DNA from 3 places in the Kribbella sp. NPDC050241 genome. Region 1 is predicted to be linked to each of the others. Evidence: predicted binding sites of a transcription regulator. Region 1 holds the regulator's gene; each other region holds the start of a gene.
What was found. The regulator HrcA, encoded in region 1, represses chaperone genes, less so after heat shock. The targets are predictions, from matches to a motif close to TTGGCACTCGNNNNNNNCGAGTGCCAA.

Region 1 (4,016 bases):
ACGGGACCGAGGGCAGCCTGTCGGTACCCGACCCGAACGGGTTCGATGGCAAGGTCGAGATCGCTACCACGGCCAACCGCGACTGGACCGAGGTCCCGGTCGCCGGTGGGTACGCCGGAGCCGGCCGGGGCGTCGGGGTCGCGGACATGGCTCGTGCTGTCCGCACAGGTCAGCCGCACCGGGCCGACGGTGCACTGGCCTACCACGTGCTCGACGTACTCGAGTCCTTGCTCGAAGCGGCTGCCCAGGACCAGCCCGTGGATGTCGCGAGCACAGCCACCCGGCCCGCCGCCGTACCGTTGGGAGCGTCCCCCGAGCTCGCCTGAGACCCGTCCCACGCCGTCACGCGTCGGTGCGAGCTACTACGGCTCGGTAGACTGGCACTCGTTTCAGCTGAGTGCCAAGGGTCACTGAGTCGTACGTCGAGGCGAGGGAGGTGGTGCGCGTGCTGGACGATCGCAAGCTGGATGTTCTCCGCGCCATCGTCGAGGACTACGTGGCGACCCATGAGCCGGTCGGCTCGAAGACGCTGGTGGACCGGCACAACCTCGGGGTGTCGCCGGCAACCGTGCGTAACGACATGGCTGCGCTGGAGGAGGAGGGGTACATCACCCAGCCGCACACCAGCGCTGGCCGGATCCCGACCGACGCGGGCTACCGGCTGTTCGTGGACAAGCTGAGCACGGTCAAGACGCTGTCGCCGGCCGAGAAGAAGGCGATCACCTCGTTCCTGGCCGGCGCGGTCGACCTGGACGACGTCGTACGCCGTACTGTCCGGCTGCTGGCCCAGATCACCCGCCAGGTGGCGATCGTGCAGTACCCGTCGCTCAACCGTTCCAGCGTCCGGCACATCGAGGTCGTCACGATGACCCCGCGCCGGCTGCTGCTGGTGCTGATCACCAGCACCGGCCGGGTCGAGCAGCGGATCGTCGAGCAGACGAACGACGTCGACGAGCAACTGATCGCCGACCTGCGGTCGCGGCTGAACACCGCACTATCCGGGCAGCGGCTGACCGAGGCCACCACGTCCCTGGCCGCGGTCACCGACCTGTTCGCCCCGGCGGACCGGCCACTGGTCGCGGCGATCGTGACGACGCTGCTGGAGACGTTCACCGACGAGGTCGGCGAGCAGCGGATCGCCGTCGGCGGCGCCGCCAACCTGACCCGGTACGGCGACGACTTCGAGCGGAACGTGAAGCCGGTGCTGGAGGCGCTGGAGGAGCACGTCATTCTGCTCAAGCTCCTCGGCGAGGCCACCAACCCGCAGACCCTGACGGTCCGCATCGGGCACGAGAACCCGTTCGAGGAACTGGCCACCACCTCGGTGGTCGCGACCGGCTACGGGTCAAAGTCGGAGGCGCTGGCCACGCTCGGCATCGTCGGCCCGACCCACATGGACTATCCGAGCACGATGGGCGCCGTGAGGGCCGTCGCGCGCTACGTCAGCCAGATATTGGCGGACTCCTAAATGACTGAACCCAACCCCTGGTCTGGAGTATGAGCACCGATTACTACGCCGTCCTGGGCGTCAGCCGCGACGCGACGCCGGACGAGATCAAGAAGGCGTACCGCAAGCTGGCACGCCAGTACCACCCGGACGTGAACGACTCCGAGGACGCCCACCACAAGTTCCAGGAGATCGGCCGCGCCTTCCAGGTGCTGAGCGACCCGCAGAAGCGGCAGCTGCACGATCTCGGCGGTGACCCGTTCGCGACCGCGGGCGCCGGCCCGGGCGGCGCGGGCTTCGGCCAGGCCTTCACGTTCACCGACATCATGGACGCCTTCTTCGGCCAGACCGGCGGGGCCACCCGCGGGCCGCGGCCGCGGACCCGGCGCGGCCAGGACGCGCTGATCCCGCTGCGGATCGACCTGGCCGAGGCCGCGTTCGGCACCACCCGGGAGCTGAAGGTCGACACCGCCGTACTGTGCCCGACCTGTTCGGGTTCGGGAGCGGCGGCGGGCTCCGAGCCGGTCACCTGCGAGATCTGCCACGGTCGCGGCGAGGTCACCCACACCCAGCGGTCGTTCCTCGGCGAGGTCCGCACCATGCGGCCGTGCCCGAACTGCCGCGGCTTCGGTACGACGATCCCGAACCCGTGCGTCGAGTGCGCCGGCGACGGCCGGGTCCGGTCCCGCCGCACCGTCACGGTCAAGATCCCCGGTGGCGTCGACAGCGGCACCCGGGTGCAGCTGTCCGGCCAGGGCGAGGTCGGCCCCGGCGGCGGCCCGGCCGGCGACCTGTACGTCGAGATCGAGGTCGAGCCGCACGACATCTTCACCCGCAACGGCGACGACCTGCACTGCACGGTGACGCTGCCGATGACGGCGGCCGCGCTCGGCACCACGATCGACCTGCCCACGCTGGAGGGCGAGACCACGCCACTGGAGATCCGGCCCGGCACGCAGTCCGGGACGGCGATGACGCTGACGGCTCGTGGTGTCCCGCGCCTGCGGCACGCGGGTCGCGGCGACCTGATCGTCCAGGTGATCGTCGAGACCCCGACCAGGCTGGACGACTCCCAGGTCGATCTGCTCCGCCAGTTGGCCGAGGCTCGTGGCGAGGAGCGTCCGCAGGGTCAGGTCCAAGCCGCCCACAAGGGCGTCTTCGGTCGCCTCCGCGACGCCTTCGGCGCCCACTGAAACAGGCTCGGCCGGCTCCGCCGGCCTCGCGGGAAGGTGATGGGCTGGTGGGCGTTGCCGTTTTCTTCGCGCCGGAACTCGTGGGCGACGAACTGACGCTGGACGGCGCAGAGGGCCGGCATGCGGCGGTGGTTCGGCGGATCGGCCCTGGTGAGCGCATTCGGTTGACCGACGGTCGTGGTTCGTGGGCCGAAGGCCCGGTGACGGCTGCGTCCAAGGCCGGGGTGACCGTGGCGGTGCAGCAGCGTGGGCACGAGCCGGCGGCTTTGCCTCGGTTGGTGGTGGTGCAGGCGTTGCCGAAGGGCGAGCGGGCCGAGCTCGCGGTGGAGATGCTGACCGAGGTCGGGGTCGATGTGATCGTCCCGTGGAACGCGGAGCGGAGTCAGTTCCGCAACAACCCCGAGCGGTCCGCGAAGACGTACGCGAAGTGGCGGGCCTGGGCGTTCGAAGCCAGCAAACAGTCCCGCCGCTCCTGGTTCGCCACCGTGGAGCCCATCGCGAGTACGCCGGAGGTCGCGCGACTACTTTCCGCCGCGGCACTCCCCGTCGTACTGCACGAGGAAGCCAAGACGCCGCTCGCCTCGCTCGAACTCCCGACCGAGGGCGACATCGTCATCGTCATAGGCCCGGAAGGCGGCATCGCCCCGGCCGAGCTGGCCACCTTCGCCGCCGAGCCCATCCGCCTCGGCGACACGGTCCTCCGCACCTCAACCGCCGGCGTAGCCGCAGCCGCCGCCCTCCTATCCCACTCCCGCTGGACCTAGCAACCGACCCGGCCGATGGCGGGTTGTTTCATCGCTGGCGTCAAAGAACCGGCTAGCGAGCGAACAACCTGCTAGCGGACCTCGATGGTTTTGGAGTCGACGTCGGTGGTGGAGCCGTCGGCGGGGGAGATGAGGAAGGCCTCGATCTGCCAGGGGCCGGGGGTGAGCTTGAGGTTGAAGGCGAAGGGCGTGAACTTCTGGCCCTCCTTGGTGTTCGTGTAGCCCTTCCGTACCTCGCGGGTCTTCAGGTTCGTGGCCTCGTAGTTCACCGTCGCCTCGTACGCCGCGGCCGTGCCTTCGACGGTGACCATCGAATTGGTCAACTGACCCTGGGCCGGGGAGGTGATCCAGACCAGTGCCTGGACGTTGGCGGCCTGGGCGCGACTGAGCGGCGTACTGGTGTCGACCTGGCCGAACAGCCGGGTGCCGACCTGGCCGTCCTGGGTGATCTGGACCTGCTGGCTGCTGTCGTCGAGGGCGCCTTGCACCGTGTAGATCAGCTGCTGGGCGGCCACGTCCGCGGTCTCGGGGTCGAGCTTCGTCGTCGGGAGTCGCTTGAAGTCGACGGTGACCGTGCCGTCGGACCTGGTGACGGTGTTGATCTCGGCGCCC
Region 2 (4,016 bases), on a different contig from region 1:
ACACGGCCTCGACGGCCGCCTCGATGCCCTTCTTCAGGCCCATCGGGTTGACCCCGGCCGCGACGGCCCGCAGGCCCTCGTGCACCAGTGCCTGCGCCAGCACCGTCGCGGTGGTGGTGCCGTCACCGGCGATGTCGTTGGTCTTGGTGGCGACCTCCTTGGCCAACTGCGCACCAAGGTTCTCGAACGGGTCGTCCAGCTCGACCTCACGGGCGACGGTGACACCGTCGTTGGTGATGGTCGGGGCGCCCCACTTCTTGTCCAGGACGACGTAGCGGCCCTTCGGCCCCAGCGTCACCTTCACCGTGTTCGCGAGCTTGTCGACGCCGCGCTCCAGCGCGCGCCGAGCGTTCTCGTCGAACTCGAGGATCTTCGGCATGAAAAATCCAGTCCCTCTCTGAAATTCGCGCTTCGTAACAGCAGTTCCGAGCTCGCTGCCCCGGACCGACTCCGCCCCGGCGCCGGGAGGGCACCAGGGCGGTGTCAGTCAGGAACAGCGAGCGGCCGTCACTTGCTGACGACTGCGAGGATGTCGCGGGCGCCCAGGATCAGGTAGTCCTGGCCGTCGTACTTGACCTCGGTGCCGCCGTACTTGGAGTAGATGACCTTGTCGCCGACGGCGACGTCCAGCGGGACGCGGTTGCCGTTGTCGTCGATGCGGCCGGGGCCGACGGCGAGGATCTCGCCCTCCTGGGGCTTCTCCTTGGCGGTGTCCGGGATCACCAGGCCGGACTTCGTGGTCTGCTCGGCTTCGAGCGGCGCGACGAGGACGCGGTCCTCGAGCGGCTTGATCGTGACCGACACTTGCTGACCTCCACGGTCGATTTGCTTGTCTGCAGTTCAGGGTGGTCGCGCTCCCCTGCCGTCGCGGGGGTCAGAGGCCGGACCGCTGGCACCCTCGGGTGGAGAGTGCCAACACCGAATCTAGGCCGCGATTAGCACTCGGTCAACTCGAGTGCCAGACTTCCTCTGTCGGCGGAGTCTGTGACCGGCCGGGTACGGATTGTGGCCGAACGCTGGGCCTGACCCCGGTCGCCGTGCGACCGTTTCCCCAGGAGGGCTTCCCACCGGGTCCGAGGAGAGACCATGGCCATCAGCTTCCCGTCTCTACCCAACCTGTCCGGGCGCACGATCGCGGTCCTTGCCGCAGTGGGCGTGGTGGCCGTCGGAGCGGTCGCCGCCGGAGCGTCGAAGGACCAGCCGGCCACCCCGAGCGTTGGAGCTCCCGCCGCAGATCAGCCGGCGGAGCAGGCTCCGGCCGATCAGTCGACCGACCCGACCCGCACCTCCGCCGAGGCAGAGACCAAGGCCGCGGCCGCACTGCCACAGTGCCGCGCGGCCATCCTGGTGCCGGTCAACAGCAGCTGGGGCATCCCGATGCCGTCGATCTACGCGAGCAAGAGCACCACCTGCAACCTCATGTACGGCGACGACCCACACCGCGGTTCCACCGTGTACGGCGACCCCGACACCGCCATCCAGGTCCTGCAGCGCAACCTGAACTTCTGCTACGGCACCCACCTCGCAGTCGACGGCATCTACGGCAGCAACACCCGTGCAGTGGTCAAGACGGTGCAGCGCAAGCACAAGCTCGTGGTGGACGGCATCTACGGCCCCAAGACCCGCGCGGCCATGAACTGGCGCCTCTACTCCTCCGCCACCAACAGCTGGAGCAGGAGCTGCTCGAGCCCGCTCTAGGGTGTGTGGGTGACTGTCACCGCGTTGCTGGACGGGTCGGGCGCCGAGGTGCTCGCTGAGGCCTGTGCGGCGTACCAGCCCGGCAAGGAGCTGCAACTGGTCGAGAGGCTGCGGCGCAGGTACGACGCGACGCTTGTGACGATCGCGGTCACTCAGGCATCGCTGCGGCACCGGGCGGTCGCCAAGTTCGGAGCGGATGCGGCCCGGATGTACTTCACCCCGGACGGTCTGGAGCAGGCCACCAGGACCACGGTCGGCACGCACCGGGCCGCACGCATCGCGGCGGCGTTGCCGGGCAGCAGTGTGGTCGACCTGGGCTGCGGGATCGGTGGCGACCTGATCAGTGCGGCCCGCGCCGGTCTACGGGTCACCGGCGTCGAACGCGACCCGGAGACCGCAGCTACAGCCCGCGCCAACCTGGCCGCGCTCGGTCTGCCCGGTGAGGTCATGGTCGGCGACGCCGAGTCCACCGAGCTCACGCCATACGACGTCGTGTTCGCGGACCCCGCTCGACGCGCTGATGGTCGACGCGTGTTCGACCACAATGCCTACTCACCGCCGTGGACCTTTGTCGCCGAGCTCTTGCAGCGCACTGCCTGCGTGAAGGTCGCGCCTGGCATCCCGCACGACGCCGTACCCGAGGGCGTCGAGGCGGAGTGGATCTCCGACGCCGGTGAGGTGAAGGAGGCCGCGCTGTGGTCCGGGGCGCTGTACACCGGCACCCCGCGGCGGGCGACGTTGCTACCCAGTGGCGTGAGTGTGGCGGATGCGCCCGAGGCTGAGAGCGGTCCGGTCGAGCGGTTCATCTATGAGCCGGATGGTGCCGTTGTGCGGGCCGGTCTGGTGACCGCGGTGGCCGCTGCGGTTGACGGGTGGCTGCTCGACCCGCGGATCGCGTACGTCACCGCACCGAAGCTCGTGCCGACCCCGCTCGCGTCGGCGTACGAGGTGGTGGAGGAGCTGCCGTACAAGGAGAAGGCACTGCGATCCTGGGTCCGCACGCAGGGCATCGGCACGCTCGAGATCAAGAAGCGCGGGGTGGACGTCGACCCGGCCCAGCTCCGGAAGAAGCTCGCTCCGAAGGGCTCGGAGTCCGCCACGCTGATCATCACGCGCATTGGTCGCGACGCCGTCGCCTACTCCTGCGGCCGGGTCAAGATCGAGCCCTGAGCCATTCGAGCGCTGCCAGGCCCAGGCCCTGCTTGTACTCCTCGATCAGCGCACGCACGGGCTCCGGGAGGCCCTCCCATCGGAGTCTGTCCTTGCTGGCTGGCATGCTGTGAACTCCCTTCGGGCCGGACTTGCATTGTGAGTGCATTCGAACATATGATCGATCTCGCGAGCGGGTCCCCGGGCGACCTGCCGGTAGGCGAGGTGCTGCGTCTGCTGCTGCACTCCCCGGGGATCCGCCACTAAACGGGCGACGTCCGGTCTGAGGAGACGGACGTCGACTGAGTGTCATGCGGGTGCAGTCAGGCGTTCACCTGGGTTCGGCAGGGTGGGTGGCAGAAACCGGTTGGCCGCTGACCGTTCACCTGGGGAGCAGGCGGCGAAGTCACCCCAGGTCTCTGCCCGCTGCCGTGCTCTTCCCCGCACTGCAGTGCGCTTCGAACCGTTCCACGACCGGCAGCCGGAAGCGTGCCACCGCAATCGATCCGACCGCGATCGGCAACAACGCCTTCGGACCGTACTGCGGGAGTGACTCGATGCGCGGGCCGTCCGTGCCACGGGCCGGTGCTGTGGCGTTCAGGGCAGTGATGGTGAAGTTGGCGACCACGGTGTTCCAGTCGGTCGACCGACGGAGCATGGCGTGGCCCTCCCCGGCGAGCGCATACATCGTGACGGGAGTGCCGGCCGCGCGAAGGCGCTCGGCGTACGCGGCGGTCGCGCGCGGATCGGTGATCGTGTCGTCCGTGCCATGGGCGAACGTCACCGGCGGACGCAGCGCGGTCAGCGGCTCACCCTCGGGCAGCCAAGGAGCCAAGGCCAGTACGCCGGCCACCCGAGGATGATTGCCTGCGGCCACGACCGCCCGGCCACCCATCGAGTGCCCGATCAGCACCACCCGGCGGATCACCGGTGGCAGCTCGTCGAGGACCGCCCGGAGGTCAACGGCAGAGTCGGCGGCGGACCCGTTCCATCCGCGATACCGATAGCGCAGCATGCCGACCGCAGCAGTGGGAACCGCCGATCGGGCGGCGAGGGCGAACGGCCACATCCGCAGGATCGGCGCCCGCCACAGATGAGGAACCGCGGTCGAATGCTCCTGCCCGCCATGAGCCAGCACCACCAGATCCGTCGCCCCGGCAGGATGCCAG
Region 3 (4,016 bases), on a different contig from region 1:
CGGCTGGCTGACGGCCTTGAAGGTCGCGCCGGTGCGGTACGAGACGATCAGCGGAAGCGTGCTCCGGTCGTTGTCGCCGTACCCCTGGCGCACGAGGGCGCTGACGTCGAAGAGCCGCCGGTCGAGTTTGCCGGCGGCCATCAGGTCCAGCGCCGAGGCCGGCTCGACGTACACGTCGCCGTCCTGGAGATAGATGTGGGTGCCGGCGTTGGAGCTGCCGGGCGTGGTGGTGACGACGGTGGCTTGCTGCTTACCGTCTGCCAGGGTGTCGAGGCGTACGACGTCACCGGTCACGAGTGTGACCAGGTCAGTCTTGGTGACGGCGGCCGATTGTTCGTACGCGGCGGTTGGCGCGGTCGCGGCGCTGCCGGTTGCTGTCACTGGTGCGAGGGCCAGCGATCCGGCGAGGGCGACGGCGGGAAGTAGTCGTGGGAGCACGCTTTGGAACGTAAGGAGCCCGGAGGGATACCGGCAATCGATCCGGCTGGCGAGAACTCGTCATGACGGGAGTCGGTCGCCGATGCAGGGCGGCAGGGTGACGGTGGTTGTGGTCACCCTGCCGCGCTGGGTCCGGGGGTGGCTGCGCCGGGGTACGGCGCAGGGGTGGTCACGCCGCCGGGGGCTTGCTGTTGTTGTCGTCGTAGATGCGGGAGGCGATGTCGGCCTCGGGGGAGTTGGGCTGGTTCACGGACTGCTGGACGTTCTGCCAGACCGCCTTGCCGTCGGCCTCGGGGATCACGATCCACGCGACCGCGTAGCCGAGCAGCGCGGTGCCGCCGGTGATCAGGGTCAGGCCGACGATGGCGAGGCGGACCAGGGTCACGTCGATGTTGAAGTACTCCGCGAGCCCGCCGGAGACACCCGACAGCATCCGCTGGGACTTGGACCGGCGGAGGACCTTGCCGGAGAGGTTCTGGAACGGTGCGTTGGAGTTCGTCATGGCTCTACTCTCCCGCCCGGAGGCGGTCCGCCACATCAGGATCGGTACCGACCCGACCCCTGGCCTGACCCCGGTGTCCCTGACCCGGCGGCCCTTACCACTTTCGGCCCGGATCAGCGGACCTTCGGACTGTCGGTGGCCGCATTTACCGTCGGGGGATGGACGCGCAGACGGTGCTGAAGGTGATGCAGGGGTTGCCGGGGGCGGAGGAGCATGAGGGCTGGGCCGGCCAGCCGGCCTTCAAGGTCCGCAAGAAGGGTTTCGCCTACATGTCCGAGGACGAGAGCAGGCTGATGCTCAAGGCGCTCCGCGAGGAGCAACAGGCGCTGGTCGCGGAGAACCCAGAGGTCTACTCACCTTCCTGGGAGGGCGGCCGGTTCGCCTGGCTGGAGATCGACCTGGCCGCCGCTGACGACGACGAGGTGCAGGAGTTGATCACCGAGGCCTGGCGCCTGACCGCACCGAAGTTCCTGGTCGCCCAACTCGAGTCCAAGGTCTAGTCGACTCGAGTCCAGGGTCTAGTCGAGGAGCTTGCGGACCAGGACCCACTGCGGGCTGGTGCGGCTCACCTCGGTGAAGCCGGCGTCCAGGAAGACGGACAGCGGGCCGCGGTAGAGATCCGCTGACGGAGTGCGGCCGGCCAGTGTGGTGTCGACCGCGCAGCCCTCCACGGACGGAGCGGCGTACTCGCGGGCCATGGCGACGGCGCCGGCCGCCAGTTCACCCGCAACGCCCTTCCGGCGCTTCCCGACCGGTACGACGAAGCAGGTGATCACCCACGAGTCGGGGTGATCCGTCCGCCAGTGGGGTGAGGCCAGGACCCGTGGGTACGACGTACGTCGGGCGACTGCACACCAGCCGATCGGCGTATCGCCGTCGTACGCAAGGACGCCGGGTGGTCGCTCACCGTGACATACCTGGGAGCGCAAGCCCTGGCGATTCTCGTCCGGGGTGGCGTCGGACCAGGCACGGCCGCGGAGACGGAAATACTGGCACAGGCAGCGCGACGGATCGCCGCGCTCACCCATCACCGTTGCCACGTCCCGCCACGAGTCCGGACCCGCCGGTCGCACCTCCACCATGCGCTTACGGTAGCGAGGGGCTGGCTTGCACTCGTTTGGGGCGAGTGCTAATACTTGGTTAGCACTCCATGGGTGAGAGTGATAAGGCTCGTGCTCGTGGAGTGGGACAGAAGACGGCCTCGATGAGGTGCTGGGACTGTGGCGGGACGTGACCGCCACGCTGCCGGTGCCGTCCGTCGCGGGCATCCGGCCGGCTGAACCACCAAGACTCGACGCGGGAGGACTCGCGGAGAATGCCCAAGCTGATTTCTTTCAACGAAGAGGCGCGCCGCGGCCTCGAGCGGGGTATGAACACCCTCGCCGATGCCGTCAAGGTGACGCTTGGCCCGAAGGGCCGCAACGTCGTCCTGGAGAAGAAGTGGGGCGCCCCCACGATCACCAACGACGGTGTCTCGATCGCCAAGGAGATCGAGCTCGAGGACCCGTACGAGAAGATCGGGGCCGAGCTCGTCAAGGAAGTTGCCAAGAAGACCGACGACGTCGCGGGTGACGGCACTACCACCGCCACCGTGCTGGCTCAGGCTCTCGTCCGCGAGGGACTGCGCAACGTCGCCGCCGGCGCCAACCCGATGGGCCTGAAGAAGGGCATCGAGAAGGCGACCGAGGCGGTCAGCGAGCAGCTGCTCAAGCTGGCCAAGGACGTCGAGACCCGCGAGCAGATCGCGTCGACCGCGTCCATCTCGGCCGCTGACAACCAGGTCGGCCAGATCATCGCCGAGGCGATGGACAAGGTCGGCAAGGAAGGCGTCATCACCGTCGAGGAGAGCAACACCTTCGGCCTCGAGCTCGAGCTCACCGAGGGTATGCGCTTCGACAAGGGCTACATCTCGCCGTACTTCGTGACTGACACGGAGCGGATGGAAGCGGTCCTGGACGACCCGTACATCCTGATCGTCAACAGCAAGATCTCGAGCATCAAGGACCTGGTCCCGGTGCTGGAGAAGGTCATGCAGACCGGCAAGGCCCTGGCCATCATCGCCGAGGACATCGAGGGCGAGGCGCTGGCCACCCTGGTCGTCAACAAGATCAAGGGCACCTTCAAGGCCGTCGCCGTCAAGGCGCCGGGCTTCGGTGACCGCCGCAAGGCCATGCTGGTCGACATCGCCGTCCTCACCGGCGGCGAGGTCATCTCGGAGGAGGTCGGCCTCAAGCTGGACTCCGTCGACCTGGAGCTGCTCGGCCAGGCCCGCAAGATCGTCGTCACCAAGGACGAGACGACCATCGTCGAGGGCGAGGGTGACGCCGACCAGATCTCCGGCCGGGTGAACCAGATCCGCGCCGAGATCGAGAAGTCGGACTCCGACTACGACCGCGAGAAGCTGCAGGAGCGGCTGGCCAAGCTGGCCGGTGGCGTTGCGGTGATCAAGGTCGGCGCGGCCACCGAGGTCGAGCTGAAGGAGCGCAAGCACCGCATCGAGGACGCTGTTCGCAACGCGAAGGCGGCCGTCGAGGAGGGCATCGTCGCCGGTGGCGGCGTGGCTCTGCTGCAGGCGTCCGTGGCGGCGTTCGAGAAGCTGGAGCTCGAGGGTGACGAGGCGACCGGAGCGCAGATCGTGCGCCACGCCGTCGAGGCCCCGCTGAAGCAGATCGCGATCAACGCCGGCCTCGAGGGCGGCGTCGTGGTGGAGAAGGTCCGCAACCTCCCGACCGGACACGGCCTGAACGCCGCGACCGGCGAGTACGTCGACCTGATCGCGACCGGCATCATCGACCCGGCCAAGGTGACTCGCTCGGCGCTGCAGAACGCGGCGTCGATCGCGGCCCTGTTCCTCACCACCGAGGCCGTCATCGCCGACAAGCCGGAGAAGGCCTCGGCCGCTCCGGGTGGCGCGCCCGACATGGGCGGCATGGACTTCTGAGCTAGGAAGTCCGACGGCATATAAGCAGGACAAAAGCGGTCCCGGGTCCCCACCCGGGACCGCTTTCCGTTGTCGGTGGGGGGTTGTGTGTCAGGTGCCGGTGATCAGGTGGGTGGCGAGGACGGGGGAGAAGGT

Region 2: the regulator HrcA is predicted to act here: its motif matches at 936-962, upstream of groES (co-chaperone GroES).
Region 3: the regulator HrcA is predicted to act here: its motif matches at 2,047-2,073, upstream of groL (chaperonin GroEL).

The regions. Positions count from the first base shown of each region.
Region 1 covers NZ_JBITJE010000007.1:109,346-113,361, reverse strand. The annotation lists gene ACIBG5_RS29515 (Gfo/Idh/MocA family protein) at 1-326, shown strand, start outside; gene hrcA (heat-inducible transcriptional repressor HrcA) at 446-1,468, shown strand; gene dnaJ (molecular chaperone DnaJ) at 1,498-2,640, shown strand; gene ACIBG5_RS29500 (16S rRNA (uracil(1498)-N(3))-methyltransferase) at 2,688-3,404, shown strand; gene ACIBG5_RS29495 (Gmad2 immunoglobulin-like domain-containing protein) at 3,476-4,016, opposite strand, start outside.
Region 2 covers NZ_JBITJE010000003.1:249,556-253,571, forward strand. The annotation lists gene groL (chaperonin GroEL) at 1-379, opposite strand, end outside; gene groES (co-chaperone GroES) at 508-804, opposite strand; gene ACIBG5_RS15750 (peptidoglycan-binding protein) at 1,087-1,698, shown strand; gene ACIBG5_RS15755 (methyltransferase domain-containing protein) at 1,708-2,868, shown strand; gene ACIBG5_RS15760 (alpha/beta hydrolase) at 3,254-4,016, opposite strand, start outside.
Region 3 covers NZ_JBITJE010000003.1:203,738-207,753, reverse strand. The annotation lists gene ACIBG5_RS15570 (S8 family serine peptidase) at 1-438, opposite strand, end outside; gene ACIBG5_RS15565 (PspC domain-containing protein) at 608-940, opposite strand; gene ACIBG5_RS15560 (MmcQ/YjbR family DNA-binding protein) at 1,099-1,440, shown strand; gene ACIBG5_RS15555 (hypothetical protein) at 1,459-2,022, opposite strand; gene groL (chaperonin GroEL) at 2,256-3,881, shown strand; gene ACIBG5_RS15545 (glycoside hydrolase family 6 protein) at 3,972-4,016, opposite strand, start outside.